4 regions of the Thermacetogenium phaeum DSM 12270 genome follow, and region 2 is predicted to be linked to each of the others. Evidence: riboswitches for the same ligand, from Rfam matches in the RefSeq annotation. Region 2 holds a riboswitch; each other region holds the start of a gene.
The links. A riboswitch is a leader RNA that binds a small molecule or an ion and turns the genes downstream of it on or off. The one in region 2 is predicted to bind molybdenum cofactor.

Region 1 (7,575 bases), 840 kb from region 2:
GCTGATGATCGGTCTGCTGCTGTTTCTCCTGGGCGTTACCGGTCTCATCGACAGAATCGCCCGGATCACCCCTCCGGGGGTCATCGGGGGGATTCAGGTAGGGTTGGGGCTTTCCCTGGCGACCCTCGGGATCAAGATGGTCGCTGCCGATCCCTTATTGGGCTGGCCGGTGCTGATCATGATGCTGCCCCTCCTCAGCAGCAGACGCTTCCCCGCCGCCATTATGGCAGTTCTGGTGGGAACGGCACTCAACGTGATACTCCACCCCGGCCTCGACCTGCCCCGGATCGCCTTCGGGGTGCACCTGCCCTCCATCATCTGGCCTGCAGCCGCCGATTTCCAGAAGAGCCTTTTCATGGTCGTCCTGCCCCAGCTCCCCCTCACACTGACAAACGCAGTCCTGGTGACGACCGCCCTCACCGCGGAACTCTACGGCAGCAAAGCCCGCCGGGTGAATGACAGAAATCTCTGCCTGACGATGGGGCTGGGCAACCTCCTGGCAGCGCCCTTTGGAGGGTACATGATGTGCCACGGGAGCGGGGGGGTGGCCGCCCACTACCGCTTCGGCGGCAGGACAAAGCACACCCCTTACATCATCGGCATCATCCTGCTGGTGGTGGGGCTGCTGTTGGGAGGCAACGGAGCCAAAGTCCTGTCCCTGATCCCCGATGCCGCCCTGGGCTGTCTCCTTTTTACAGCGGTCTCGACCTCGCCCTGGCAGCCAGAGGGGGCACCGGGTGCCGGGAGGACTTTTTCCTCATCCTGGCCGTGGCCGCCCTTGCCCTGGCGATCAATCCCGCCGTCGCCTTCATCGCCGGAATAGCGCTGGGCAAGGGATTGGAGAAGAAGTGGTTCCGCATCTAATAGATCATCTTTCCGGTCACAAACTGCTTGGTCAACTCGGACCTGGGGCAGTTGAAGATCTCCTCGACCGGCGCCTTCTCCACGAGCCTCCCCTGGTAGAGCAGGAGCACCTCTTCCGCTACCCGCCGTGCCTGGAAAAGATTGTGAGTCACCAGCAGAACCGTCGTTTGCAGTTCGTCGTGCACCTTCCGGATAAGTTCTTCGATCAGGGCCACACTGTCAGGGTCGAGGTTGGCGGTGGGCTCGTCCAGGAGCAAAACCCGCGGCCTGATGGCAATGGCCCTGGCCAGGGCAACCCGCTGGGTTTCTCCCCCCGACAGCCTGACGGCGCTGCGCCGGCTCAGTTCTTTAAGCCCTACAAAAGAAAGGGCTTCTTCCGCCCTCTCCCTGATCTCGGCGGCAGGGAGGCCGCGCAGCTTCAGCCCATAGACCACATTGTTATAGACGGAGGTGTTGAACATGTAAGGATGCTGAAAGACCATGCACATCTGGCGCCTCAGCTTCAGGCGCACCCCTTCCCCCACCCGGCCCGTATCGATGTTCCGAAAAATCACCCTGCCCGAGGCAGGCTCCTCCAGAAGGTTCAGTATCCGGAGCAGGGTGCTTTTTCCAGACCCGTTGGGGCCGAGGATGGCGTAGATCTTATTCCCCTCGAGTTTGAGGTCGTCGATCTCCAGTACCGTACGCCCGTCGTACTTTTTAACCAGGTCCTCAATCTCATATAAAAATTCCGGCATGGCACTACTCCCCGCCTTCTTATCCGAGTTTGGATTCATCCAGATGGAGCAGGATGCTGCTGACAATAAAGGAAAGGGCGAGCAGAACGCCCCCCAGAGCAACGGCGAACTCGAAGTTGCCCTGCCTGGTCTCCAGCACGATGGAGGTGGTCAGAACTCGGGTATAATAGCGGATGTTGCCGCCTACCAGCATCACCGCCCCCACTTCCCCAAAAGCCCTGCCGAACCCCGTCATAATACCGGCAATAATCCCGGAGCGCGCCTCCTTAATCACCATCCAGGCGGCCTGCCGCCGGCTGGCTCCCAGCGACCTGGCCGTATCCATGGCCAGTTTCTCCTTGGCGGCAACTGCCGCTGCCGAGATGCCGGCGATAATCGGCGTAGCCAGAAGCACCTGGGCGACGATCATGGCCGCCGGTGTGAAAAGAATGTCCAGAAAACCCAAGGGGCCGTTCCGGCAAAAGACCATGTAGACCACCAGCCCGGCTAGAACCGGGGGAAGGCTCATCAAGGTATAGATCAAGCGCAGCAGCAGCTTCCTCCCGGGAAACCTCTTCAGCCCCAGCAACGCCCCTAGCGGTACCCCGATCAGCGCCCCGATGACAACCGCGCTTCCGGAAACAGCCAGGGAAAGGCCGACAATGCCGGTGAATTCATCCCCCAGGGAGGTAAAAAACTGCCAGATCGAAGAGAGTAAACCGTTATCTGTCATCTTATCACCGAAGTTCTGACAAAAGTTTTGGCAATCAGCAAATGTGTCCCATCAAATGTCGAAGGCCGAAACCTTGCAGGTACTTGCCCTTGTTGGTTGCCGCCTCCCCTTGCTTCCGGCGTTCTTCAATGCTGGCGAGCAGCGACCAACCACGGAAGGGCAGGGCCACGATGGGCCGGACCCGGGAGCTCAAAGCGAAAAGAACAAGAACAAAGCGCCTTTGCTATCCTGCGGAGGCAGCGCCCCCTGCGGCCGCTTCCTGCCCAAAAGAAAACGCCTGAACTAAGCTTAATCGAAAAACCGCTTCAGTTCAGGCTTTGCATCCCACGATAAGATCTCTCCTTTCCAAACACGGGAGGCAAGGCGGTTTCCCGTCCTGCCCAGCGGCCAAAGACCATAGCCGGAGAGCCGGCCTCAGGCCTTTTGGCTCGGAGAAAAGATCCCATTTTTTATTATTCTTTTAAGATCTTCGTGACTTAACCGGCAAAATCCTTCCCTGTGCGACTAATTGTGCCGCTTTCCACCTGACACTGCGGAGCAAAAAACCCGGGCAACAGGCTCCCGGGTTTCCGGTAACGGCCGTCAGATATCTCCTTCATTTAACCATTTTGCCCGCCGCTTCGGCAGCCTTCAACCGGGCGAGGGACCTGCGCAGGGCCAGCTCTGCCCGGAGAACATCCAGACCTTCCGCTTTCTCCCGGAGGCGTTTCTCCGCCCGCTGTCGCGCCTGCTTTGCCCTTTCCACGTCAATCCTCTCCCCCCGCTCTGCAGTATCTGGGAGGATGCGCAGGACGTTGCCGCTCATCTCGAAAACCCCCATACCGCAGGCGACATAATGGGGCTGCCCCTCTTTGACGTATTTGATCACACCGATATCCAGCCCGCCGATAATAGGGGCGTGATTGCGCAAGATGCCCAGCAGGCCGTCCTGCGAAGGGATGACCACTCCTTCCACATCCTCTTCGACGACAACCCGCTCGGGGGTAACGATCTCCAACCGAAAGGTTTTCCCTTTTTCCTTAGCCTGTTCCGCCACTTAACTGACAGCCTCCAGTTCGCGCGCCCGGGCGACCACTTCGTCAATGGTGCTGGCATAAACGAAGCACTGTTCGGAGATGTCGTCATGGCGCCCCTCCAGGATCTCCTTAAAGCCCCTCACGGTCTCCTTAATGGGAACGTAAACCCCAGGCCGTCCCGTAAAGGCCTCGGCCACAAAGAAGGGCTGGGAGAGGAAGCGCTGGATCTTGCGGGCTCGCGCCACGATTAATTTGTCCTCCTCCGACAATTCATCCATACCGAGGATGGCGATGATGTCCTGCAGATCCTTATAGCGCTGGAGAACCTTCTGCACACCCCGCGCCACCTGGTAATGCTCTTCCCCCACCACATTCGGGTCAAGGATGCGGGAGGTGGAGTCAAGGGGATCTACCGCCGGGTAGAGACCCAGCTCGGCGATCTGGCGGGAGAGAACAACGGTACCATCCAGATGGGCGAAGGTGGTCGCCGGCGCCGGATCGGTCAGGTCATCGGCAGGAACGTAGACCGCCTGCACCGAGGTAATTGAGCCCTTGCGGGTCGAGGTGATCCGTTCCTGGAGCAGACCCATGTCCGTCGCCAGGGTCGGCTGGTAACCTACGGCCGAAGGCATCCTGCCCAGGAGGGCGGACACCTCGGATCCGGCCTGGGTAAAGCGGAAGATGTTGTCGATGAAAACCAGAACGTCCTGCCCCTCGCTATCCCGGAAGTACTCCGCCAGCGTCAGGCCGGTCAGTCCCACCCTGAGGCGCGCACCCGGCGGCTCGTTCATCTGGCCGAAAACCATGGCACACTTATCGATAACCCCGGACTCAGTCATTTCCAGGTAGAGGTCATTCCCCTCCCTGGTCCGTTCACCGACCCCACAAAAAACGGAAAATCCTCCGTGCTCGTAGGCGATGTTCCGTATCAACTCCATGATGACGACGGTTTTGCCGACACCGGCTCCTCCAAAGAGGCCGATCTTGCCACCTTTGGCAAAGGGGGCCAGCAGGTCGATAACCTTAATCCCGGTCTCCAGCACCTCCCTGGCCGGGCGCTGCTCGACCACAGAGGGAGCAGGGCGATGGATGGGGTAATAATCATCCGCCTCTACCGGACCCTTCTCATCGATGGTCTCCCCCAGAACGTTGAAAATCCTCCCCAGCGTTCCCCGCCCCACCGGAACCTTGATCGGCGATCTGGTGTCCAGCGCCTTCATTCCGCGCCTGATTCCATCGGTGGAGGACATGGCAACGCACCTGACGGTGTTGTTGCCAAGATGCTGCATCGCCTCCAGCGTAACATTGACGTTCTGCGTCAGAGTCGCCTTGATTTCCTCATCCTGGTCATCTCTGGTTATTTTGATGGCATCGTAAAGGTTCGGCAAATGCCCCGGGGGGAACTCAATATCTACAACAGGCCCGATAACCTGGACAACGGTGCCATAGTTTGGTTCACTCAACTCTTATACCTCCTTCATCCTTTCAGGGCCTCCGCCCCGCCGACGATCTCGGAGATCTCTTTGGTAATCGCCGCCTGACGGGCTTTGTTGCTCAACAGGGTCAACTGCTGGATCATCTCTCCGGCGTTTTCCGTGGCGTGGCTCATGGCCACCATCCGCGCCGCGTGTTCACTGGCCTTTGACTCCAGAAGGGCGCGGTAAACCTCGGCGTCGATAAAGCGAGGCAGGATCATTTCCAGAACGGCCCGCGGGCTCGGCTCGATAAAGTAATCACTGAGATAATCTGCCTCGCCATCCTCTTCCGCTGCGGCGGCAGGAGCGCCATCCACATCAATCGGAAGCAGCTTCACCACCTTCGGGTGCTGCCTTCCCGTGGATATAAACTCCGTAAATACCAGATTGATCTCATCAAAAGTATTCCCCTCATAGAGCTTGACCAGGGCGCGGGAGATGGCCTGCGCCTGCGCCATCGTCGGCTCATCTCCGATGGCCAGGAACTCCGCAACGAGGTTGTACTTCCGGCGGCGAAAGTAGTCGCGCCCCTTCCGCCCGATAACGACGAGCCCGGTATCTTCCTCCTGCGCCATAACCGTCTCCGCCTGTCGGATGATATGGGCGTTGAAAGCCCCACAGAGCCCCCTGTCGGAAGTAAAAACAGCATAACCCACGCTCTTCCGCTCGCGCGGTACGAGAAGAGGGTGGGTGGATTCGGCAAAGGCCCCGGCAATTCTCTCGATCATCCCCTGAATCTCCCGGGCGTAGGGCCTGGCTGCTTCAACCTTCTCCTGGGCGCGCCGCAAGCGCGCCGCAGCCACCATTTCCATCGCCTTGGTTATCTGCTCTGTATTTTTAATGCTCCGGATTCGCCTTTTGATGTCCCGCATCTGTTCCGGCAATTAGATCACCCCTGTCGCTCAGGCAGTCCTTTGGATGGAAAAGGCGGCGCCGTACTCATCTGTAAAGTCTTTGATCACCTTGTTCATCCGCTCCATCAACTCGTCGGAGAGCTCCTTCTTCTCCCTGATCTCCGCAAGGATCTCCGGGTGATTGCTCCTCACAAAGCGCAGGAATTCTTTTTCCCACTCCTGGATGGATTCCACCGGGAGGCCATCCAGGAATCCGTTAACACCTGCGTAAATGACAATTATCTGCTCCTCCACAGGCATCGGTACATACTGCCCCTGCTTGAGAAGTTCGGTCATCCTTTCACCCCGGGCAAGCCTGGCCTGGGTGGCCTTGTCCAGGTCGGAACCGAACTGGGCGAAAGCGGCCAGCTCCCTGTACTGAGCGAGATCCAGGCGCAGTCTCCCGGCAACCTGGCGCATGGCCTTGATCTGGGCCGAGCCTCCTACACGGGAGACGGAGATACCCACGTTGATGGCCGGCCTGATGCCCGCATAGAAGAGATCGGGCTCCAGGTAGATCTGGCCGTCGGTGATGGAGATAACATTGGTCGGAATATATGCCGAAACATCCCCTGCCTGGGTCTCGATAATAGGAAGGGCAGTAAGTGAGCCCCCGCCCATCTCGTCACTCAGCTTGGCCGCACGCTCCAGCAGTCTGGAGTGGAGATAAAAGACGTCTCCCGGATAGGCCTCCCTGCCCGGCGGACGCCGCAGGAGCAGGGAAAGCTCGCGGTAGGAGACGGCATGCTTGGAAAGGTCATCGTAGACCACCAGCACATCCCTGTGATGGTTGTACATGAATTCCTCACCCATGGCACATCCGGCATAGGGCGCCAGATAGAGGAGAGGAGCCGGATCGCTGGCAGTCGCCACAACCACAATTGTATAATCCATGGCCCCCGTCTCCTGGAACTTCTCGATGACCCCGGCAACTGTGGATGCCTTCTGGCCGATGGCCACGTAGATGCAGATCACATCCTGCCCCTTCTGGTTGATGATGGTATCAACCACAAGAGCGGTTTTCCCCGTCTGGCGGTCGCCGATGATCAGCTCGCGCTGCCCGCGCCCGATGGGGATCATCGAATCCACCGCCTTCAGGCCGGTCTGCAGGGGGACCTTTACCGGCTGACGCTTGACAACGCCTGGCGCCAGGAACTCCACCGGGCGGAAGCGCTCGGTTTCGATGGGGCCTTTTCCATCAAGGGGCTGCCCAAGGGCGTTGACCACCCGTCCGATCAAAGCCTCCCCCACGGGCACCTCCACGATCCGGCCCGTGCTCTTGACGACATCCCCCTCTTTGATATGCTCATAGTGCCCCAGCAGTACGACCCCGATGTTATCCTCCTCCAGGTTCAGCACCATCCCGTAAATTCCTCCCGGAAACTCCAGGAGTTCACCGGCCATAGCCTTTTCCAAACCGTAAACACGGGCTATGCCGTCACCGACCTGGATGACGCTGCCTACATCGGCGACCTCGATCTCCGACTGATAGCGCTCAATCTGGGTTTTGATAAGAGAACTGATCTCCTCGGCACGAATCCCCATCTTACGTTCCCACCTCAAGCTTTCCTAAAGGTCTTTCAACAAAACGCGCTCCCAGCATCTGCAGGCGTTTTTTGACACTGCCGTCATAAACGCGGTCCCCAACCTTAATGACGAGCCCACCGATGAGCCCTGGATCGACGCTCACCCTCAGTTCGACGTTTTTCCGGGTCATCTTCTCCAGGGCCTGTTTGAGGGCAGCCTCACGCTGCGGGTCCAGGGGAAAAGCGGTTCTAACCTCGGCAACGATAATGTTCTTGAGGTCTCTCACCAGGTCGAGATAGACCTCCGCAATGGCCTCCAGATATCGCTCCCGGTGCTTGTCAATGAGTAGCT
Region 2 (7,575 bases):
GTCGAATCCTTAAAGCATGAACACTCCAATCTATCGCCACCATGACTATAGAAGAGCTGCGAGAGCGATGTGTCCACCTGGAACAACAAAACGCCGAACTGACCGCTAAATTAAACTGGTTTATGGAGCAGTTCCGTTTAAGCAAGAAACGGCAATTCGGTTCTTCCAGCGAACGCTTTTTAACGAAGCGGAAGTGGAAGCCCGGCCGGAGGAAGCGGAGCCGGATTTGGAGACCATCACCTACCAGCGCCGCAAAACACGTACCCGCCGGGAGATGAACCTGGAAAAACTGCCGGTAGAAATAGTAGAGCACCGTCTGCCCGAAGAGGAGCGGGTCTGCCCGTGCTGCGGTGGCCCTTTACATGAAATGAGCACTGAGGTGCGGCAAGAGCTCAAAATCATCCCGGCCCAGGTGAAAGTGGTTAAGCACGTGCGCTACGTCTATTCCTGCCGCCGCTGCGAGAAAGAAGAAATAACCACTCCTGTTATCACGGCGCCTATGCTTGCTCCTGTACTTCCGGGAAGTCCTCCCTCATGGCCTACATTATGACCCAGAAATACGGGGCAGGATTGCCCCTCTACCGCCAGGAGCAGCAGTTTAAAAGTTTGGGGATAGACCTTTCCCGGCAGACCATGGCCAACTGGGTGCTTCATGGAGCTAACACCTACTTAACCCTTATTTACGACCGTCTTCATGAACACCTCCTCAAAAGAGACATTCTCCATGCCGACGAAACCACATTACAGGTACTTCATGAACCGGGAAGGGAGCCTACCACCAAATCATTCCTCTGGCTTTACCGTAGCGGGTGGGACGGTCCCCCGATTATCCTTTACGACTACCAGACCACCCGGGCCGGCAAACACCCCCGCCGGTTCCTGGCAGGTTTTAAGGGCTATTTGCATGTTGACGGCTATGACGGCTACAATGGACTTTCCGGGGTCACCCTGGTGGGCTGCTGGGCCCATGCCCGGCGCAAGTTTGACGAAGCTTTAAAAGCCCTGCCGCAAGATAAAAGAAACAAAGCAGTGGCTGCCCGGGAGGGGCTGGAGTTCTGCAACAGGCTTTTTGCCATAGAGCGCGAGCTTAAAGACAAAACCCCGGAGGAACGATATCAAATACGGCAGGGGCGCAGCCGGCCCGTGCTGGAGGACTTTTTGGCATGGCTGAAGAAGCAGAAAGCGAAAGTGTTGCCCAAAAGTACCTTTGGGCAGGCGGTTTACTATTGCCTGGGCCAATGGGATAAGCTAACGGCCTTTTTACAAGACGGGCGTTTGGAAATTGATAACAACCGCAGCGAGCGTTCTATAAAACCCTTTGTTATTGGCCGCAAGAACTGGCTATTTGCCAACACCCCTCGGGGTGCGAGGGCCAGCGCTATTGTCTACAGTATCATAGAAACGGCCAAGGAGAATGGGTTAAACCCCTTCCACTATCTCACTTACCTCTTCGAAAAACTTCCCAACCTGGACCCCCAGGATGAAGAGGCGTTGGACCGGCTCCTCCCCTGGTCCGAAACCTTACCCCCTACCTGCCGGATGAATTAATTGGAATGCTTAAGCCCCCACCTCAAACACAAGGTGGGGGTTATTTTACGCTTACTTTTAGGCGCACAGTATTTATTAATAAAGCTACAACAAGAAACTGCTACAACATTTAAACCAACAAGATATTTGGTAATATCCTTTATTCTATATTTAGTACTTGGGCGCTTTGATTGGAATAGAAAACATAATAAATAACATAAAAAAAAGAAGGCCGATGGCGTTTAAATATGGAGAGACAAAGTATTATTGGACTCCCAGCACTGATGCTTTCTTTAACGCCTGTATATATTAAGTTTCAAAAAGTTTTTCATATACCTATCAGCGAATTAAACCAGGCATATACCATTTTTAGGTTAATTTTAGGTTATGTAATAACAACAAGTTTCTATAAGAAGCCATTTATTCAACAGTCTCCATAAAGGAGCTAGTTTACCTCCTCGCAGATGTTCCGGGTACCAGCCGAATTTTGTTAAATAGCAGCGAATTCTGAAAATCCACGCTGGCAACACTCTTTTTGTTCCAGAGTTTTTGGTCACATGAATATCAAAAAAAGACAGTTCTCTATCGGGAACTGTTTTTTTTGTGCGCCCGGCATGTCTGCTGAGCCAGTGGGTTGAAAGAGTCCCATGCCACCTAACCAGCAGAAAAGCAATCGAAGGCAAGGGGGTTTCCTTCCTTGCCGTTTTTGCCTAATTCGGAGCCACCTTCCTGGAAGGGGCTTGTCATTCTGTCCTTAAGGCCTCTTGGCGCCATCCTTTTTGACCGATGTCTGGTTGAAGATGCATTTTCGAAAAAACGGCGTCCTGTTTTGAGACGCAGCTTCGGCGGAGGAGTGCATTTTCGCAGCGACATTGCCGTTCTGACGGCAATGAAAGTTTTTGCTGAAACCTGGCATTCTTTTTGCATATGGAGCTGATGGCGGTAGTCGTTGCATTGAGTTTTTATATAGGGAAATCTGATGCGGTGGTGATGGAGAGTAAAGTGGGCTATCGGTTCACACCAGAGAAGGGAAGGGTTAGGCGGCACTGATTAATGGTACCTGGCAAAAGACCGGCGAGCAAGGGGGCAACATAAATATAAGATGCTGCTGATAATGCCGGTTAATCTGGTTAATTGAGTTTGAAAGCAGGCCTCTCTGGGTGGGCTTTATGGGGGCGAGAAGAATCTACTGGGATGGGAATTACAGCACTTGTTGCCAGATAAAGTATTCTGTATACAGGGTGCGCTCCCGGAAGGATTTGCTCTACCGATGTAGTATTATTAACAGACGGGATTAATTATCATTACTCGCATGATGTGCGTTAATTACGTTCCCCGAATTCATTTGCCTGTGGCTTTGGCTATGGCGGGTGAGTCGGTAGGGTTCGTCCGGAAACGGGTAGGCCTCCCGTTGCGGAAAGGGTGAACAGGATAATGCTATTAACTGATAAGTTTGGGGGGCCGGCTATTCCTGGGGGATATCCGGCTCTTTGGCTGATAAACCTTCCCGGCTTTTTCGAGAGGCCTGCCGCAAAATCTGCAAAATCATAGAGAAAAAAATTTGCGGCGGGCAGCATAAGGGTGCAGTAAAGAGAAGAAACCTGCACCGGTGGTTTGTCATTACGCCTCTACCGCATTACTGCCCGCTGCTTTTTTATTCAGAAAAAACATTCTACTCCGGCGTGTTAAGGGGAAGGGGGGATAAGTTTCTGTTAATGGTCTTGTTTTCGTTAGATAAAAGATTCAACAAGGAGGGATTAATATGAGAGAGATCAACCGCCGCGAATTTTTAAAGCTCTGCGCCGGTTCGGTGGCGGCCGCGGGGCTCAGCCAGTTGCTACTGCCGGAGCTGGCTAGATCCTTGCCTGCGGCGGGGAACCCTCCGGTGATCTGGATTCAGGGTGCGAGCTGTACCGGATGCTCCATTTCACTGCTGAATTCTACTCAGCCGGGGGTTAAGGAAATCCTGACAGAAGTCATTGATCTCAAGTTCCATCCCAACATTTCTGCAGCTGCCGGTGAACTGGCGATGAGGGTGATCGATGATACAAAAGAAGCTGGCAACTATTACCTGGTTGTGGAAGGAGCCGTTCCCACCAAGGACGGAGGGATCTACTGCACTGTAGGGGAAAGAGATGGAAAAGAGATCACCTTTTTGGAGAGAGTAAAGGAACTGGGAGCCGAAGCTTCTGCCGTTTTGGCCGTTGGGACCTGTGCGGCTTTTGGGGGGATCCCCGCTGCCAAGCCCAATCCTACCGGGTGTAAGGGCGTGCGGGATGTTTTCAAGGAGGCCGGAATCAGCACCCAGGTGATCAACGTGGCCGGATGCCCACCGCATCCCGACTGGGTGGTGGGTACGCTGGCACACCTGTTGCTGTTTAAAGAGGCGCCTGAGCTGGATGACTTCGGGAGGCCAAAAGTATTCTTCGGGAAGTGCGTCCACGACAACTGCCCGCGGCGGCAGTATTTCGACAACAGCATATTTGCTAAAAACTTCAGCGAGCCGGGCTGCCTGCTGGAGCTCGGCTGCAAGGGGCCGCAGGCCCACTGCGACAGCTTCGACAGGATGTGGAACGGTGGGGTCAGCTGGTGCCTGAAAGCGGGGGCGCCCTGCACTGCCTGTACGGAAAAGGGATTCCCCGGCTGTGCCGTTCCCTTCTATGAGAGGATGGAACCCATTCATCTGCCCAACATCAACGCCACCGCTGACGCCGTAGGCGGCGCCCTGGGGGTGGCCGTGGCGGCGGGGATAGGCGCCCATCTCATAGGCAATATAGCCAAAGGCAGGATCGGGAAAAAAGAGGAGGGGCAGGTGAAGGAAAATGCCTAAAGTCATCGTCGACCCGGTAACGAGGATCGAGGGGCACCTGAAGATCGAAGTGGAGGTTGAGGGAGGAAAAGTAACCGAAGCTAAAAGCAGCGGCACGCTTTTCCGCGGGGTGGAGCTGATCCTGCGCGGTCACGACCCCAGGGACGCCCAGGAGATCGTCCAGAGGATCTGCGGAGTCTGCCCCATCGGCCACGCCACGGCAGCCACCCTGGCCCTTGACGATGCTTTCGGGATCAAACCGCCTGGCAATGGAAGAATAATCCGTAACCTGATCCTGGGGGCCAACTACATCCAATCCCACATACTGCATTTTTACCATCTGGCAGCACTGGACTACGTAAAGGCCCCGGACAACATTCTGCCGCTGGCTCCCCGCTACGAGGGGGATTACCGGCTTCCGGAAGCAGTGAACAGCGCCGCGGTCAATCACTACCTGCAGGCTCTGGAAATGCGCAAAAAAGCGCATGAAATGCTGGCCATCTTCGGGGGGAGAGCACCCGGACAGCGCGCCATCGTTCCGGGAGGCGTCACCGAAACGGTAGATGCCCAAAAGATCATCAATTTCAAGTTCCGGCTGGCGGAGCTGACATCTTTTATCGAGAACGTCTATGTGCCCGACGTCTTGGCGATTGCCGAAGTCTATCAGGACTGGCTGGAGATAGGCAAGGGCTGTGGGAACATGCTGGCCTACGGCGCCTTCCCCGTGGATGACGACGGTGAGCTCTTCTTCAAGCGCGGCCGCTACACCGAAGGTGTTGACGGGGAAGTTGACCCCGACAAGATCACCGAGGACGTCAAATACTCCTGGTATGAGGATGACACCGGGGGTAAGAAGCCCACGGAAAGCGTGATTACCCCGGCACCGAAGAAAGAAGGGGCTTACTCCTGGATGAAGGCGCCGCGCTATGACGGCAAGGTCCATGAAGTGGGGCCGCTCGCCCGGATGTGGGTTGCCGGAGACCCAGAGATTAGAAGTTTAGGGGAAAAGGCCTTCTCCGTGATGGGACGCCATGCCGCCAGAGCTCTGGAGTGCAAAAAACTGGCCCATGCCATGGCCGGCTGGCTTGAGCAGCTGCAGCCGGGTGAACCGACCTGCACTCCCCACGAAGTACCCCGGGAAGCGGAAGGTGTCGGCCTTACCGAAGCAGCAAGGGGTGCCCTCGGGCACTGGATCAAGATCAAAGGCGGGCGCATCGAAAAGTACAACGCCGTTGTGCCGACTACCTGGAACGGAGGGCCGCGTGACGAGAAGGGGCAGCCGGGGCCAATTGAACAGGCGCTGGTGGGGACGCCCGTTAAGGACCCCAACAACCCGATCGAACTGGTGCGCGTGGTGCGCTCCTTTGACCCCTGCCTTGCCTGTGCAGTGCATGTGATTACCCCGGACCGGGATGTTCGCAAGTTCCGGGTCTACTAGGGGGGAAGACAATGAAGAGAATGGTTTATCGGCATACGCTGGCGGTCAGGTTCTTTCACTGGTGGAACTGCATCTCTATCTTCATGCTGCTGGCCACCGGGTTTTATATCCATACGCCTGATGGGTTCTGGTCGTACATTTTTCCATCTATGAATGTGGCCCGCAAGCTCCACTTCATCTTTATGTACACGGTTATTGCCGGATTGGTGGGAAGGCTCTACTACGCCTTCGTGAGCGGTGATTACAGGAACTTCAAGCCGCGCTTTGCGGATATTCCCAACATGTTTAAACTGATGAAGTACTACCTCTTCCTGAGCGATGAGCTTCCCGACTGGGGGGAAAAATATAACCCCGGCCAGAAGATGATGTACGCCGGTTTCGTCCCTCTTCTGCTCATCCAGATCATCACCGGCTTCATCCTCTACATGCCGACGACGTTGAACAGCTGGGCCTACTGGGTAGGAGGGGCAAACATCATCCGCATTATCCACTACGCCGTTGCCTGGATCTTCGTCTACTGCGTGGCGGCGCACATCTACCTGGATTTCAGCGAGGGGATAGCCAATATCAAAGGGATGATCACCGGTTACAGGCCTGCAGATTTTCACGAGAAGCATCGAAAGAAAAGCGTTTCCCCTGCCGGAAGGGGAAAGGCCGTCGAGGGTTGAGGTTGATAGCCGCCGACGGAAATGCCCGCCTGAGGAGGCGGGCATTTTCTGATCGCGGCTTCTTTTCCGGGCCAATTCTTTCTGCTCATTAAACAGCCCGCTCATCACCGGGAGCTAATTGGGGGTGCTCGCCGGGGATGTCACAGGTAATTAAGGTTTCCGAGGCTTCGTCGGCGAGGGCAACGAGCGCTCCCTCCGGGTCGGCGATCAGGCTGTTGCCCAGGCTGATGAGGCCGATGTGGCTGCCTACGGCATTGGCCAGAAGAACGTAACAGTGATTCTCCACCGCCCTGGCTATGGGTAGCGCCCGGTTTTTGGTTAGTTTCCAGCGGGCCTCTGCCGGATTATAATAATGGGCGGAAAGGATGAAGAGGGCGCTCGTCCCTTCGGGGCAGCTGCTTCTGGCCAGTTCGGGGTAGTTCTGGTCGCGGCAGATGATCACCCCGAATCTATGCCCGTTATAGGTGAAGGACAGGGGTTGGGTGCCGGGGGTGAAGAATTTCTCCTCGGCAGCGGTCAGGTGGATTTTGTAGTAGGTGTATTTGACCCCGTCGGGCAGAATCACGGAAGCAGCGTTGTACATTTTCCTGTCTTTAAATTCTGCTCTTCCTATAATAAGGCCGATTTTTAATTTCTCTACCTGGCTTCCGATCAGCTCCAGAGCACGCCCCAGTTCCTCCTCGATGCCAGGCTGTCCCAGGGTTTTCTTGTCGTATCCCGTTAGACACATTTCCGGAAAAACCAGTAGGTCGACCCCCTTGAGCCTGGCCTCTTCAGCCGTGCGAAGGATGGTGGAGGTGTTTGTGGCGACGCTGTTTGTGATGAACATCTGAGCGGCACCTAGCCTCAAAGTCATTCGCCTCCAAGGTATATATTTCCTGTACTATCTTACAACGCCCCTCCTACGGTTGACAAGCGGCCTCAAGTGGAAGCGGCCGGAAGCCGCAAAGGATCTGCGTCTCCTGCAGCGAAATCAAAAGGGGGGTAGATCTGCAGCGGCCGCGAGCAGGGGGACGGTGAGCCGAGGTTTCACGGCGGCCTTTCCTTTGAGAAAATGGCGGGGACAGTTTCCGAGCTGCTCCGCAGCAGGCAAAAGACAGACTGCGCTAGAGGAGGTATTGCTGTGAGGATTG
Region 3 (7,575 bases), 1.4 Mb from region 2:
TCGACCCCTCTTCCCCACAGCGCCGAGATCGGATAGATCTTTATGTCCGGGAACTCTTCCCGCAACAGAGCAAGCTTTTCCCCGGCGGCCGGGATGTCCATCTTATTGGCGGCGATCACCAGGGGGCGTTCGGCCAACTCCGGGTTGTAGAGGCGGAGTTCCCGCCTGATCACCTTCACATCATCCCGTGGATCACGCCCCTCCGTTCCGGCCGTATCGACGACCAGGACCAGAACCCGGGTGCGCTCGACGTGGCGCAAAAAGCGGAAACCCAACCCCGCCCCTTCGTGCGCCCCTTCGATCAAGCCGGGGAGGTCGGCCACCACAAAGCTTCTTTCCCCGGCCTGAGCCACCCCCAGATTGGGATTCAGGGTAGTGAAAGGATAGCCGGCCACTTTGGGGCGGGCCTCCGAAATACGCCCGAGAAGGCTGGACTTTCCCGCATTGGGGTAGCCCACCAGCCCGACATCTGCCAGCAGCTTCAATTCCAGTACCAGCCAGCGTTCCTCCCCCGGGTCACCCTTCTCGGCAAAGCGCGGAGCCCGGAACTGGGGCGAGGTAAAGCGGGCGTTGCCGCGCCCCCCTTTGCCCCCCCGGGCAACAACTGCCCTCTGTCCGTGCCTGTGCAGATCGACGCAAAACGCCCCTTCAGCATCCCTGACGACGGTGCCGACCGGGACGCGCACAATCAGGTCCTCCCCCTTCCTGCCGTGCTGGTCCTTCCCGCGTCCGTGCTCCCCCCGCTCCGCCTTGTAGTGCTTGCGGTAACGGAAATCGTTGAGAGTGTGCAGGTTTCTGTCGGCAACGAGCACCACGTCCCCTCCGCGCCCGCCGTCACCACCGCAGGGGCCTCCGGCGGGAACGTACTTCTCGCGTCTGAAGGCAACCGCACCATTGCCGCCGTCACCGGCTTTAACGTATATCTTCGCATAATCATAAAACATCTTCAAAATCCCCTTAAAGGTCTTACTGCCTCTTCACTATCTGCTGCCTGCACTCAAAGCACTAAGGGATTTGACCCGGCTATCTGGAATAATCATCCCATGAGCTGCCAGAAAAATCGATACGACAAGGGACCACTCCCCAGAAAGGCACCTAGCTGTTGGCCCTGACCCCAGATGACAAATTCCCCTGGTCTGGCGACCAGGGGAAACGATCCGCCTTCCCGGAAGAAAATCTATACAGCCTCTGTGTAAACACTGACCCTCTTGCGGTTCTTACCGCAGCCCTCGTACTTCACATAACCGTCGACAAGTGCGTAAAGTGTATCATCATTACCGCGGCCGACATTCCACCCGGGGTGGATCTTCGTTCCCCGCTGCCTCACAAGGATATTTCCGGCCCGCACGAACTGGCCGTCGTATCTCTTGACACCGAGGCGCTTGGCTTCGCTGTCCCGGCCGTTACGGGAACTGCCGACTCCCTTTTTATGGGCAAATAACTGCAGATCAAAACCCTCCAGAATCATGGCGACACCTCCTCACCTCGATATACTTTCCATAGCTCCCGGCAATTCCGTGCATTCCGATTTCCAGGGTTTGCAGAATAATCCCGGCCGTTTTTTTGTCCTCCTCAGGCAAATCCGGGGGCAACAGCAACCGCACACAGGCGCCTTCCTCCTCCTGGGAGTCCCTTATGACCGCCGGTTGCCGGGAAAGAAACCGTTTCAAAGCAGCGACGGCCGTCTGGACGAGAGCGGAGACGCCGGCACAGACGATGTCCCTTCCGGGGGGAGCATACCCGGCATGCCCCCTGACGCAAAACCCTTCCAGTTCACCGCTCTCCCCTTCCACAAATAAGGCCTCAATCATCTGTTCCCGACTGCCCGCCGGACGGTTCCGCCGCGCCATTCTGGCCGCAGAAGATCTTCTGAATCGCCACCTCCGTGTAAAGCTGCCTGTGGCCTTTGCGGCGGCGGTAGTTCTTCTTGGGCTTATACTTGAAAACCAGTATCTTCTTGGCCTTACCCTGACTCCGCACCAAGGCAGTCACCCGCGCCCCCGGGACATAGGGGGTTCCTACCTTAAAATCGCCGTCACATTCTACAGCCAAAACCCTGTCAAAAACCACTTCCTCACCTGGAGCGGCATCCAGCTTTTCCACCCGCAGCACGGTGCCCTCGCGCACCTTGTACTGCTTGCCGCCGGTTTCCACTATCGCGAACAACTTCCTTCCTCCTTCCGCCGGGATCTTCGAGGGTGGCATCCTTTGCAGGGATGCGCTCTGGCAACCCTTCCCGAGCGACTTTTCGGGCATAATCACAAGTGAATTTTAGCATCACCGGTCCCCCGGTGTCAAGCAAACCGGGGCGTTGAGGGCATTGAGATGGTTCAGTCACCTTTAGAAAGGATATCAAGTTTGCGCAATTTTCTGTAGAGGGAACTACGGGAAATTCCCAGTTCCCGCGCCACCTTGCTAAGATTCCCCTTATTTTTGACCAAAAGAAGGGAAATTTCCTGGCGCTCTTTTTCGGCCAGCAGTCGTTTGATCCTGTTTCGCTCGGCGAGCAAGGTCGTTTCTCGGGGCGCCCCATCCCCCTCTGGTTGCAAACCGGAAGAGTGTGGGCAGACAATTTCTTCGGGCAGGTGTTCCAGACGGATACTCTGCCCGGCGGCCACATTAACCATCCTCTCTATCACATTTTGAAACTCGCGGATATTACCGGGCCAGTGGTACCGCTGGAGGCAAGGAATCACGCGGGGGTCCACATCCCTGATGTCAACATGCATTTTCTTGCAAATCTCTTCGAAGAAGACATCAAAAAGAAGTGGTATATCCTCACGCCGCTCACGCAGGGGCGGTAGGGAGATTGAGATCACGTTTAGCCTGTAAAAGAGGTCCTCGCGGAAATTACCCCTGGCGACCTCCAGTTTCAGGTCTTTATTGGTGGCACAAATCACCCGCACATCCACGGCAATCACCTTTTCTCCGCCGATGCGGGTGATTCTTTTGTCCTGTAGTACCCGTAGCAAGGCTACCTGATGTTCCAAGGGCATATCTCCGATCTCATCCAAGAAAAGGGTGCCCCCCGAGGCCAGCTCGAATTTACCGGGCCTGCCACCCCGCCGTGCCCCTGTAAACGCTCCTTCATCATAGCCGAACAACTCACTTCCGATCAGTTCTCTGGGTATGGCACCGCAATTCACCGCGATAAACGGCCCGTTTCTACGGGAACTAGCATTATGAATCGCCTGGGCAAAGACCTCCTTGCCGGTGCCGCTCTCCCCCTGCAGCAGCACATTGCTGTCGTTGGTGGCAGCCAGTTTGGCCAGTTGCACAGCCTTTAAAAGCTTCTTGTTACGACCAATGATGTCAGCAAAGGTGTAAGTGGCCTGGGCACCACTGAGGCGGTTGACCAGATTTCTGATTTTATTGATGGGGTTAAGAAAGATCACTCCATCGGTGATCGCACCCTTTTCATCCTGAATCGGCTTGCCTGATGAGAGGCAATAGACAATCCCCGTTCTGTTGTTAACAATCACCTCCTTGTCGGTATAGCTTTTACCGGTCGTCAGAAGTTCTTCGATACCCGGGTCCCGCTCAACAAACTCTTTGAACATGGCTCCCCTTATCTCGCTGTCCGGCTTTGACAAGATTTTTTCCGCCGCCGGATTAACCTGTTCGATCAGACCGTTCCTGTCCACCACTACAACCCCGTCTGAAACGGTATGGAAAATATTGCCCAGCCGGTTATTGAGCAGGACAAGCTCGCTGTTCCGCCGCTGAAGACGGAGTTGACTGCGGATTGCCTCCACTGCGGCCACCACCATGCCCAGGGTGTGCGGGTGAGTCTTGAACGAGGGTCCCGACATCTGAAGGGCGCCGATTACCCTGCCGTCATCATCGTAAATTGGCGCCGCTGAGCATGTCCAGCCATGCACCTTCTGACAATAATGCTCTTCTCCCGAAACCTGAATTGGCCTTCTGATGGCCAAGGCGGTGCCCAGACCATTTGTGCCCGTCTCCTCTTCTATCCAACTGGCTCCCCTGATAAGATTCAATTCTGCGGCATTTTTGAGGATATCACTGTCACCCATAACCTCCATGATGAAGCCCTGTTCGTCGGACAGCAAAACGATGAAACCGGAACCGGCTACAAAATGATAGAGATTGGTCATAAAAGGCCTGGCAACGTCGATTAAGCTCCTCTTTTTGTAAAGCAGTGCTTCAAGTTGCTCGGCACTTAAAACCCGGTGGCTGACGCCATCCCATGGGTCAACACCAGCCCGCCTGGAACGCAGCCAGGACTCCGCTATCTCTGAACGCACGGTAGCGGGGATCTTGCCAGTATTCACGAAGATCTTCCACGCTATGGCGATACTACGGGAAACTGTTCCGTTGTTTGGCATCGTCACGCCACCTCCCCCTCTGAAGTCCCGTTTCTCGAAACAGGTCGTATCCCGGCAAACGCCGCCAGTAACAGCTTTAAATAATAAATCCAGGGGGTATCTGTGCAGGAGAGCACAGATACCCCCTGGCGTATAGTGCTCTCCTTTCCGTAATGGGAGGCCCGGCGGTTTCCCGCCAGACCCATTGGCCTGGCAACCATACCTGGCTGGCTTCAGGTCACCAGGCTCGGAGAATTATTCATTCTCTATTCCTTTCAAAAGTTCGTTCGACAATGTTCCCGAAAATCCTTCCACCGACCAATTAATTTCCGGCTTTTCCATTGAGATACCACTTTCGAACCGAATCCACCGGGGAACCGTACCGGCCTGTCAGGGGAATGTAGCACAAATTATACAACACCGCGACAATCAGCTTACATCTATTGGCATTCAAGGCGAAAGTCTCCTTCAGGACTCCAAGCTGGATGTAGGAATTAATGAATGATATCATGTCCGGCCGGAACCATATCCTGGCATGGATATTGCTTAGTTAAGTCAACAGCCAAGGAAATATCATCTCCGAACCTGTCCGCCTGTGGCACTGGCTATGGCAGCAGGTCTGTAGGGTATGTCTGGAAACGGACATACCTCCCGTTATGGAAAGGGGATTTACAACTTGAGTAGCTGGGCCATACCTCTTTCCGGTATGGCCTTTTTGCAGGGGGTTTATCCCGTCTCCCTGGTAGAGTTTCTATCCAAAGGGGGTGATGGTAAAGAGGGGTTAGAGGAGCCAGCGCCGGTTGCAGGTTAATGGAGCGAGGTCAAAAAATTAAAAAGGGGGTTTTTTAAAATGAAAAAACCGATGGATGACAGTTACAAGCTTTACATCAACGGGAAATGGGTTGATGGTAAGGAGGGCAAGACTTTCAACACCTATTGTCCCGCCACTGGTGAGCTGCTGGCCACCTGTGTGGAAGCCGGCATGGAAGATGTTGATGAGGCGGTCAAAGCTGCCTGGAAGGCCTGGGAAACCTGGAAGGACGTTAGCCCCCAGGAGCGTTCCGCCATGTTGCTGAAGATCGCGGATTTGATCGATGAGAACGCCGAAAAGCTGGCCTTGGTTGAAACCATGGACAACGGCAAGCCGATCCGGGAGACCATGACCATCGATGTCCCCTTGAGCTCAGACCACTTCCGCTACTTTGCCGCTGCCATCAGGACCGAGGAAGGCGAAGCGGTGATGATCGACAAGGACACCATGAGCATCATTCTCAGGGAGCCCATCGGTGTTGTAGGTCAGATCATCCCCTGGAACTTTCCTCTGCTGATGGCCGCCTGGAAGATCGCTCCTGTTCTGGCGGCCGGTTGCTGCACGGTGATCAAACCATCCAATGTTACATCCCTGAGCCTGCTGGAACTGGCCAAACTGCTTGATCAGGTTTTGCCTCCGGGGGTCGTCAACGTGGTCACCGGACGGGGTTCCACAACCGGCAGGTACATGCTGGAACACCCCGGCTTCCGGAAACTGGCCTTCACCGGTTCCACCGAAGTGGGTTACAGTATTGCAGAAGCGGCAGCGAAAAAGCTGATCCCGGCCACCCTGGAACTGGGAGGCAAGTCAGCCAACATCTATTTCCCCGATTGCCCCTGGGAGAAGGCCATTGAAGGTTTGCAGATCGGCATTCTCTTCAACCAGGGCCAGGTATGTTGCGCCGGTTCCCGCGTCTTTGTCCACGAGGATATCTATGATAAGTTCCTGGCTGAAGCCGTAGCTGCCTTTAACAAGGTCAAGGTAGGTATCCCGTGGGAGAAGGACACCCAGATGGGTTCCCAGATCAACGAAGGACAGCTCCAGAAGATCCTTTCCTATGTAGAGATCGGCAAACAGGAAGGAGCCAAAGTAGCCTGTGGTGGCACCAGAATTACAGAGAACGGCCTGGACAAAGGAGCCTTCATGCGGCCGACCCTTCTGGTGGATGTGAACAACAAGATGCGAGTGGCCCAGGAGGAGATCTTCGGGCCGGTTGCCGTTGTCATCAAGTTCAAGACCGAGGAAGAGGTCATAGCTATGGCCAATGATAGTGAGTACGGCCTTGGTGGGGCCGTCTGGACGAAGGACATCAACCGTGCCCTCCGGGTAGCCCGGGCAATCGAAACCGGCCGGATGTGGATCAACAACTACAACAACCTGCCGGCACATGCTCCATTCGGCGGCTACAAGAAATCCGGTATCGGGCGGGAAACCCACAAGGTGATCCTGGAACACTATACCCAGATGAAGAACATCTTTATCAGTCTCAGCGAGGAGAAGGTTGGCCTCTACTAAAAACACCCCGCTGGCCGGGGGCCTCCCCGGCCAGCAACAGGTTAATGCGAGGTGTTATGACCTTTGGAAGCAATCACAAGGGAAAGTGTGGTTGAGGACCTGATGGAACAGCACCCAGAAGTTATTTCCTACTTTATCGAACAAGGGATCAACCCCATCTTCTGCGTGGGGGCATTTCCGGGTTGTCTCGGAAAACTGCTGGAAATCAAGGGGGTGCCGAACCCGGATGCCTTTATCAGGGGATTGAACGATTACCTGTTGGAGCGGACAAAAAAGTCGGAATAGCACCCACCCATTTTTGGACAGGCCGGAAGGGGTTTTTTCCGCTTCGACTTGTCCATTTTTGTTACATCATGGCACCGCCGAGGTCGTTCCATATGCTATCGGCACACCGGGCACGAACCTGACAGGGAAGGGAGGCCTCAGGCATTGAAGATAATAATTGTATACAAGGATGACGCCGGGGCGCAACGGCTTGCCCGGGAGTTGCACAAGAAACTTGAATCCCGTGGAGCATCCGCTGCTTGTATGGGGTTGAGGGAAATGACAAAGAGTGCTCTCTGGCAAGCGGACCTGGTATTGGTGCTGGGAGGGGATGGTACCTTTCTGAAAACCGCCCGGTGTTGTGCAACCCAGGGGATACCGGTGCTGGGAGTAAATCTGGGCACAATTGGCTTCCTGAGCAGCATCGAGCCAGAGCAACTGTTGCAAGAAGTCGACCGGATTCTTAACAGAGATTACCGCATTGAAAGCAGAATGATGCTGGATGTACGCCTGATCCGGGATGGTATGGAGGTTTACCACGGACTTTCCATGAATGATGTGGTGATCAGAGCCTGCGTCTCTCATACAATCACGATCGGTCTCCAGATCGATCGGCTATTTCATACCACCTACACTGGTGACGGTGTGGTTTGTGCC
Region 4 (7,575 bases), 510 kb from region 2:
TCATTGTCCGGTTACAATAATCTATAAGTTTTTTTGCCCTATCCTCAACTCCCAGAATCTGTCCCAAAAATGCATATGCCTTTTCAGTACTATTTATATCCCCGTCCACAACAACTACCGGAATGTTTAGCTGCTGCTGGAGTTTGTCGGCCTCGCTTTTAGTTGTATCGCTGATGGGGTCGGGTCCTACTGAAAATATGACATCAGGTTTTACCCTCAGTATTTCTTCGATATTTAGCTTTGCGCTCATTTGCTGACCACCGAGATACGGCAGCTCCTGGTATTGGGGAGGGATATACTTTTTCATCTTATCCGTCAGCTGCATTGTCCACCCAGCCATCTTCTCGGGTGCGAGGGTATACACCATAATTTGAGCGATAGGGCTTGTGAAATAAACCTTATCTACCTCTGCCGGAATTTTCACAGTTCTTCCAGCATGGTCGGTTATCACCCTCTCCCCAGACCGCTGTTGGGAGGTCTCTACACTTCCGGTATTCTTCTCGCTTATCTCTCTGGAACCGCAACCAGTTACCAGCGAACACAACAGAACAAACACCAAGGCTGTTACCATAAAATTCTTAATTCTGTTCAAGCGGATCACTTCTATCCCTCCAATCGAAACAGGTGTATTTTAGCAGGTCTTCAAAAGACTGGGTACGGGCACGCAGACAGTTATCGTTCTCTTCTCGGAGAGCTTGATTCTGGCCACTCTTACATCTGTTCTATAGATCTCCCTCATCGTGTCTCCTTCAATCGTTGTTTGGGGAGGTCCCATCTTCACAATTCTTCCGTTTTTCAGCATTACCACCTTATCAGCGCAAAAAAGCGCATGATGGGGATCATGGGTCACCATCAGAATGCTCATGCCTTTATCGCAAATAGTTCGCATATATTCAAGAAATAAGCTCTGGTTTCCGAAATCAAGGCTGGCAGCAGGCTCATCCATGACAAGAATCTTGGGCTTTTGCGCTAAAGCCCTCGCAATAAGGACAAGCTGCCTCTCTCCGCCGCTTATTTCGGTATAAGGTTTGTCTTTCAGCCGCGTGATGTTGAGCTCTTCCAGCGATTCATACGCTATTCTTTCATCCTCATCACTTGGTACGGATAGGCTCGTCAGATAGGGTGCTCTACCCATGAGAACAACATCGAAAACCCGAAAGGGAAAGGGCGGCGTATGCGCTTGAGGAATATACCCAATTATCTTTGCCAGCTTTGAGGGGGGCATTTTCCGGACATCCTCTCCCTCTATAAGAACGGTACCGGTATCGGGAGTTAGCAGGCCGAGTATATTTTTAAGAAGCGTAGTCTTTCCTGAACCATTTGGCCCTAGGACGCATACAAACTCGCCCTGTTCAACTTTAAAAGAAACATTGTGAAGCACCTCATTTCTTCCGTAACGATAATTTATATTTCTTACCTCCAGCATTACCTCCACCCCGCTATGTTTTTTCTAAGAACTATTAGAAATACAGGAACTCCTAATAATGATGTTAATATTCCCAACGGCACTTCTACAGCGCCCAGACAGCGAGCCAGATCGTCAACCAACAAGAGATAAGAAGCCCCTATAATAAACGTCACCGGAATAAGCGTTTCATAGTTAGGGCCTGCAACAGCTCGAGCCAGATGGGGAATAACCAGACCGACCCATCCGATCATGCCAGATACCGAAACAGAAGCAGCAGTTATTAAGGTAGAGCCCAATATAATAATCATTCTCAACCTTTGCGTGTTAATTCCTAAAGCACGTGCCTCCTCTTCGCCAAAGGCAAGAATATTTATGCGCCACCTGACAAGAAAGAGCAGCAAAAACCCTGCAACCATCGGAAATATAATATTTAAGAGGTCTCTTTTATCTACAGCTGACAAACTACCCATCAACCAAAAGGTGATTTCGGGCAATTTATCATTTGCATCAGCAATATACTTAATTGCAGCGGTACCAGAAGAAAAAAGTGAACTGATAAGTATGCCGCTTAAGACCAGACCCAGCGTAGGCTCATAGTTGAGCTTTGTATTTATAAGCTTTGTATTTATTAAATACACCAGCATTACAGCTAACGCTCCCCATACAAATGCACTAAGCTGGATCATAAACACTGATAATGAAAACAAAATGGCTAAAGCGGCACCAAATCCGGCACCAGCAGATGCCCCCAGGATATCCGGAGACACAAGCGGATTTTTGAACATACCCTGGTATGAAGCTCCGGCTATCGAAAGAGCAGCCCCTACCACCATTGCCGTTATAACCCGCGGCAATCTGACGTTAAATATCACGGTTTCCAGGTTCTCCGAGTGCCCCATGCTACTGCCAAAAAAGTAAGAATATACTGTCGACAACAGCTCGGGTATAGTTATCGGATACCGCCCGACAACAATTGAAAAAACAAAGACTGTTACGAGCAACAAGGCAAGTATGAGCTTCGCGGAAGCCTTCAGGCGGCGTGGGCAAACTGCACTTCTGTGAACTAACTGCGTATGCATACCATTTGTCCACCCTGCTTGAAAATGTTCATTTTACCCCCTTCTTGAGCACACTTCCAAAATACTGCCTCATCTCTAACGATCATCCCCGCAATCGCATCTACACCATATTTAAAAAGAATCGGCGTTATCGGAACGCTGGGACCAACGACGACAACCTTGGCATTTTTCGAAAGCTCAAGTAGCCTTGGCATGGTTTTGTTGGTGAAAGCAGTGCCAGTTATAAAAACAAAGTCCTGATACGGAAGAATGTACTCACACGCCGGATCCGGATAGTCGCTGCCCTGCGGCTTTCTTTCCAAAATCGAGAGATGGCATACATCATTCAGGAAATCAATGTGCGGAAAATGCCCGATGACCGCAACCTTCTTGCCCTTCAATTCCGGAAGGAACTGCCTGAAGGCGTTGTTATCATCATTGCTCCCCAGCTTTCTGGCATCCAGACCTGTAATAGCCGCCAGATTGTCATAGACATTAAATGCCGAGTTTATCGCTGCCTGCCCCACAGAGGCCTGCACCATATTCCACGACTTAACATGAGAAGCAAGTTTTTTTAGGGGCATCCCGACAATCCCTGTGAGTTCAGACTCTGCTCTGCCTCCTTTCAGCGTCATAGCGGCGCCCACACCTCTTTCAGAGCGAACGAGCGTCCAGTGTAGTCCCACCAGGCATTCTTTTACGGTAAGGTCCTCAGGTATCGCATTGATCAGGTCGTCATAGATCTTCCACATCCTTATCACCGCTCTCCTCAGATTCTTTCGTAATAAGCTCCATTAGCGCACGCCTTGCACAATATCCGGCCATCGACAAGCACATCTCTTCCATCCATTACAAACTCGCCGCATTCCTCGCACATTACCCTCCGCAAGGGTTTTCCAGGAAGATCCTCCTTTTTTAACTTAACAACTATAGGCTCAATTTTGAGCAGTTCTTCGTCGGGTATTGAACCCCAGAAAGCAACCATATCCGCCCCTTCTGGAGCCCGCCGCTTTGTGTTAACCACAATCCTGACGCCTTTATTGCTCTCGATATCTACAAATGATGCAGCCATTTTCCCATAATCAACCCATTTTAGCCGTCTTCGTCCGAGCGAGCATCTGGTAACTGCGTAAACTGCATCGGCAATACAGCGGTCGGCCTCAACAAAAACTATAAAGTCTTTATTTTTTAAAGGGTCTTTAATGCCAAGATAGTTTAATCCCGCCCGGGCGATCCTCACCCCGAACACAATACCGGTACAGATACCCCCATGAAAGTCACGGGCAACTTTAAGATCCTGCTCAAAACAATCAGTCATTAATTCGCCCCTCCTTTATGATGTCTCTGCAAAACCCTCCGCTGCGCCCGTATTTGACGGCCAGGACTTCTGCCATTACAGCAACAGCTATTTCAGGGGTCTTTCTGCCACCAAGGTCAAGGCCTATTGGGGTATACACCCTATTCAGCAGGTTGTCCGGAATACCTTGAGCCCTAAGATTATCGAAATAGGACGCGGCCTTACGTCTGTTGCTTAGGATTCCTATGTATCTGGCCGGAGAGTGAATAACCGCCTTCAACGCCGGCTCATCGAATTTGTGATGGTGGGTGGCTATTACGATAGATGTATTCTCATCAATGTCACACGAACTGAGATTTTCGACTATATCCCCAAGAAGCAGCTTATCGGCTCCAGGAAATCTATCCTCTGTTAGCGTCTCCGTCCTGTTATCCACAACAGTTATTCTGTAGCCCAGAACCATCGCAACTTTATAAATATTTAAAGCAACGCTCCCCGACCCTACAATTATCAGTTTGTCAAAGTAACAGAAGGCATTGATAAATATTTCCACCGATTCTCCCTCTTCAGTCAGAAGCACTTTCCGGGAAACCCCCCTTTCTATGCATGTTTGAGCCTCTTTAATCGCCTTTTTCTCAAGCTGTCCTCCTCCTATACTACCGCCCAGTACGACGCCGTTTTTATCCACAAGCATCATGGCGCCCAGCCTGCAGTGCCATCTGTTTGAAGTAATCACCGTAATAAGAGCAGCCTCTTCATTCTTTTCTACCTTTTCAGCTAAAAGGTGCATCATTTCCGGCTCCATCCTTTGAATTACCCCCTCATAACCATTTGAATAATCTTGAAACCAACAAAAAAGGCATGTTCCTGTATGGAAAGTGGCCACAGAAACATGCCTGAGCATCTCCTCCTTTCCATACAGGGAGGCTGTAGGATTTCTCCTACAACCCTGTGGGGTCGTAAGCCCCAGGCCACGCCCCCGTAGCATCTGCCTTAGGAAGGCGGGCTCGGAGTTTTATTTAATTAGAAACATATCGCTTGTTCGTTATTAATCTAGCACTTCAATTCCCCAACAAGGGAATCGGTCAAGTTGCCAACTACATATGCAGAAACATGCTGCCCGACAGCCAGTGAGGGAGTTCCCGCAGGGACATCGATCAAGATGTTGCATTCTACCAGAGATTTCAAAACATCGTTGCTCTGCTTACCCGTAAGCTCTATCAGGTCGCTCCCATTCTGCTTTTTCCACTTTGCCCTTAACATGCGCCGCTGCGGACTGCGCTTTTGAAAAGCATTAACCAGAATGCCGGTTATTGTCGGCGGAAGCACCTCTTTCATGCCCGACAACTTCTTCAAAGCCGGCACAGCGAGCAAATCAAACGTTATCATCGCCGCAGCCGGGTTTCCCGACAGGGAAAAGATAACTTTCCCATCTTTTCTGGCAACAGCAGTAGGCATACCGGGTTTTAGGGCAATTTTCCAGAATAAGATTTCGGCTCCGACCGCATTTATAGCGTTCTTAACCACATCATACTGGCCAACCGAGGCGCCCCCGGTAGTGATCACCAGATCTGCCACTTCCAGCGCTCCTTGGAGAGATTCGGCAACAGCCGTCTCTTCATCGGGAACGCTATCGAGATAAACGGGTTCTGCCCCCAACTCCTTGCACCTTGCCTCAAGAAGATAGCGATTGCTGTTATAGATCTTGCCGGGCAGCCATTTTTCACTTGGATCCAGAAGTTCATTACCCGTATTAATGATCGCCACCCTCACCCTTTGATAAACAGGTACACTGCTAATACCTAGAGAAGCCAACATGCCGATAAGAGGGGCATTGAGTCGGGTACCAGTGCTCGCAACTACCTCCCCCTCCGCAACATCATCCCCTGCCGGGATGATGTTGGCCCCTGAAGCCAAAGGTTGGCTCACTTTGATCGTATCTGCCGCTTCCTCGACATCTTCAAACCGGACAACAACGTCTGCTCCTTCGGGAATTGGAGCGCCGGTCATAATTCTTATCGCAGAGCCCGGCTCCACCCTTTTCGTCGGAACACTGCCTGCCGGCACCTCTTCGATGACGTGCAAAATTACGGGGTTGTCAGACGCCGCCATTTTGGTGTCTTCAGCGCGGACAGCGTATCCATCAAGAGGAGATTTGTCAAAAGCAGGAACATTAAAAGGGGCTTTGATATCTCGGCTGAGCACCCGGCCTAAGGAATCGGGCAGATGAAGGATGGCTTCTCTCTCTATGGGTCTGAGCATGCCAAGCACTATTTCCTGAGCCTCTTCTAACGAAACATTCAATCTCATCGTCTTCTCCTCCTAAAAGCCGGTCCCAAAAGAACATTGCGGATACCGACAGCTCTCACAGTTCAAACAGAGCCCTCCTAAACCAAGTCTGGCTATCATCGAGCGGGTAATCTTCTGTCCGCTCATAACCAGTGGGAGGAGCAGATCAAAGATAGTGGTCTTATAATACATCACGCATCCTGGCAATCCCATAATTGGTATCTCATCTAAATAGGCCACAAGCATCATGGCACCCGGTAAAACGGGGGCACCATAGGAGACAATTTTTGCTCCTGTCTGTTTGATGCCTTTAGGAGTAACATCATCTGGATCGACCGACATGCCGCCGGATGTCATAATCAGGTTTGCTCCCCGGGAAATCATTTCTCTGACAGCGGCAGCTATTCGTTCCGCATCGTCCGGCACTATTACCTGACTAATCACTTCACTACCATAATCTTCAACCTTCTTTTTTATTACCGGGGAGAAACGATCTTTGATGCGCCCGTAATAAACCTCATTACCGGTTATAACCATGCCTACCCGATACTTCCTGAACGGCAGCACAGAAATAACTTTCTTCCCTCTTGCTATTTCCTCAGCTTGTCTTAATTTTTCGTTTTCTATCATCAAGGGAACGACACGTACTCCTGCCACCACATCCCCTTTTTTAACAGGTCTGTTGTTGTTTCTGGTTGCAATCACCATATCGTCGATCAAATTGATCTGAAACAGCAGATCTTCATCAATATTACACATACCATCATGTTCAGCCACCAGATGAACCTTACCCTCGGCAGGTTCAGTTAAAGAGACTCCTTCCCCTCTTACAGCCTGTGCCAACCGCATCCCCGCTTCATCTTCGTGCACTTCATCACCGTTCTTCGTATCCCACACGTAGATTCGATCTTTTCCCAAACTCAAAAGCATGGGAACATCTTCAGGCCGGATAATGTGCCCTTTCTTGAATGCCCTGCCTTTGAATTCACCAGGAACGATCTTCGTGATGTCATGGCACAATACCATTCCTACCGATTCTTCAACCCTTACCGTCTTCATTTTCTGAACCCCCTTTTGGGTAAAAGGCTCATTAATTGCTATCGTAAGCTGCGATATACCGCCTGATTTCATTAACAACCCCGTCGATATCATCCAGTTGATATTGCGGAACATCGAGGTCATCCCAGACCACATCGCTGACAATCGCCAGCAGTTCGTCGGGGGAGCAGAGCCGCTCTTTATGCACTTCCGATCTGTAGACCTCGATCTTCGGCTTGTCGCCGCTCTTATAGCCTTCGGTAAGCACGATATCTACCCCGGGAAGCATTGCAACAATTTCATCAAGGCTCTTTTCCTTTGAAACTTTTTCGATCATGGCCATCTTTTCAGAGGAGGAGATCACCACCACATCGGCCCCTGCCTGGGCCATCCTCCAGGTGTCCTTTCCCGGCTTATCCATATCGAATCGATGGGCATCGTGCTTGATGGCAGCCACCCTAATTCCATCTTCCTTCAGCCTCTTG

Region 1: another riboswitch for molybdenum cofactor. It lies ahead of TPH_RS13565 (ABC transporter permease); the one in region 2 lies ahead of TPH_RS03220 (hydrogenase small subunit).
Region 3: another riboswitch for molybdenum cofactor. It lies ahead of TPH_RS10735 (sigma-54-dependent Fis family transcriptional regulator); the one in region 2 lies ahead of TPH_RS03220 (hydrogenase small subunit).
Region 4: another riboswitch for molybdenum cofactor. It lies ahead of TPH_RS00790 (XdhC family protein); the one in region 2 lies ahead of TPH_RS03220 (hydrogenase small subunit).

Annotation. Positions count from the first base shown of each region.
Region 1 is NC_018870.1:2,753,420-2,760,994, forward strand. It holds gene TPH_RS13555 (solute carrier family 23 protein) at 1-823, shown strand, start outside; gene TPH_RS13560 (ABC transporter ATP-binding protein) at 861-1,601, opposite strand; gene TPH_RS13565 (ABC transporter permease) at 1,621-2,313, opposite strand; molybdenum cofactor riboswitch at 2,636-2,759, opposite strand; gene TPH_RS13570 (F0F1 ATP synthase subunit epsilon) at 2,909-3,349, opposite strand; gene atpD (F0F1 ATP synthase subunit beta) at 3,350-4,792, opposite strand; gene atpG (ATP synthase F1 subunit gamma) at 4,807-5,688, opposite strand; gene atpA (F0F1 ATP synthase subunit alpha) at 5,707-7,242, opposite strand; gene TPH_RS13590 (F0F1 ATP synthase subunit delta) at 7,244-7,575, opposite strand, start outside.
Region 2 is NC_018870.1:655,358-662,932, forward strand. It holds partial or broken gene tnpC (IS66 family transposase) at 42-1,548, shown strand; molybdenum cofactor riboswitch at 2,849-2,967, shown strand; gene TPH_RS03220 (hydrogenase small subunit) at 3,290-4,357, shown strand; gene TPH_RS03225 (nickel-dependent hydrogenase large subunit) at 4,350-5,774, shown strand; gene cybH (Ni/Fe-hydrogenase, b-type cytochrome subunit) at 5,786-6,442, shown strand; gene TPH_RS03235 (carbon-nitrogen hydrolase family protein) at 6,531-7,292, opposite strand; gene TPH_RS03240 (N-acetylmuramoyl-L-alanine amidase family protein) at 7,566-7,575, shown strand, end outside.
Region 3 is NC_018870.1:2,185,570-2,193,144, forward strand. It holds gene obgE (GTPase ObgE) at 1-944, opposite strand, end outside; gene rpmA (50S ribosomal protein L27) at 1,178-1,468, opposite strand; gene TPH_RS10725 (ribosomal-processing cysteine protease Prp) at 1,449-1,811, opposite strand; gene rplU (50S ribosomal protein L21) at 1,804-2,166, opposite strand; gene TPH_RS10735 (sigma-54-dependent Fis family transcriptional regulator) at 2,331-4,349, opposite strand; molybdenum cofactor riboswitch at 4,474-4,593, opposite strand; molybdenum cofactor riboswitch at 4,894-5,011, shown strand; gene TPH_RS16230 (hypothetical protein) at 5,005-5,139, shown strand; gene TPH_RS10750 (aldehyde dehydrogenase family protein) at 5,179-6,654, shown strand; gene TPH_RS10755 (hypothetical protein) at 6,718-6,939, shown strand; gene TPH_RS10760 (NAD(+)/NADH kinase) at 7,084-7,575, shown strand, end outside.
Region 4 is NC_018870.1:147,731-155,305, reverse strand. It holds gene TPH_RS00815 (ABC transporter substrate-binding protein) at 1-601, opposite strand, end outside; gene TPH_RS00810 (ABC transporter ATP-binding protein) at 632-1,426, opposite strand; gene TPH_RS00805 (FecCD family ABC transporter permease) at 1,426-2,487, opposite strand; gene TPH_RS00800 (DUF364 domain-containing protein) at 2,472-3,218, opposite strand; gene TPH_RS00795 (FmdE family protein) at 3,236-3,784, opposite strand; gene TPH_RS00790 (XdhC family protein) at 3,777-4,667, opposite strand; molybdenum cofactor riboswitch at 4,655-4,788, opposite strand; gene TPH_RS00785 (molybdopterin molybdotransferase MoeA) at 4,817-6,073, opposite strand; gene TPH_RS00780 (molybdopterin-binding protein) at 6,086-7,111, opposite strand; gene mobB (molybdopterin-guanine dinucleotide biosynthesis protein B) at 7,143-7,575, opposite strand, start outside.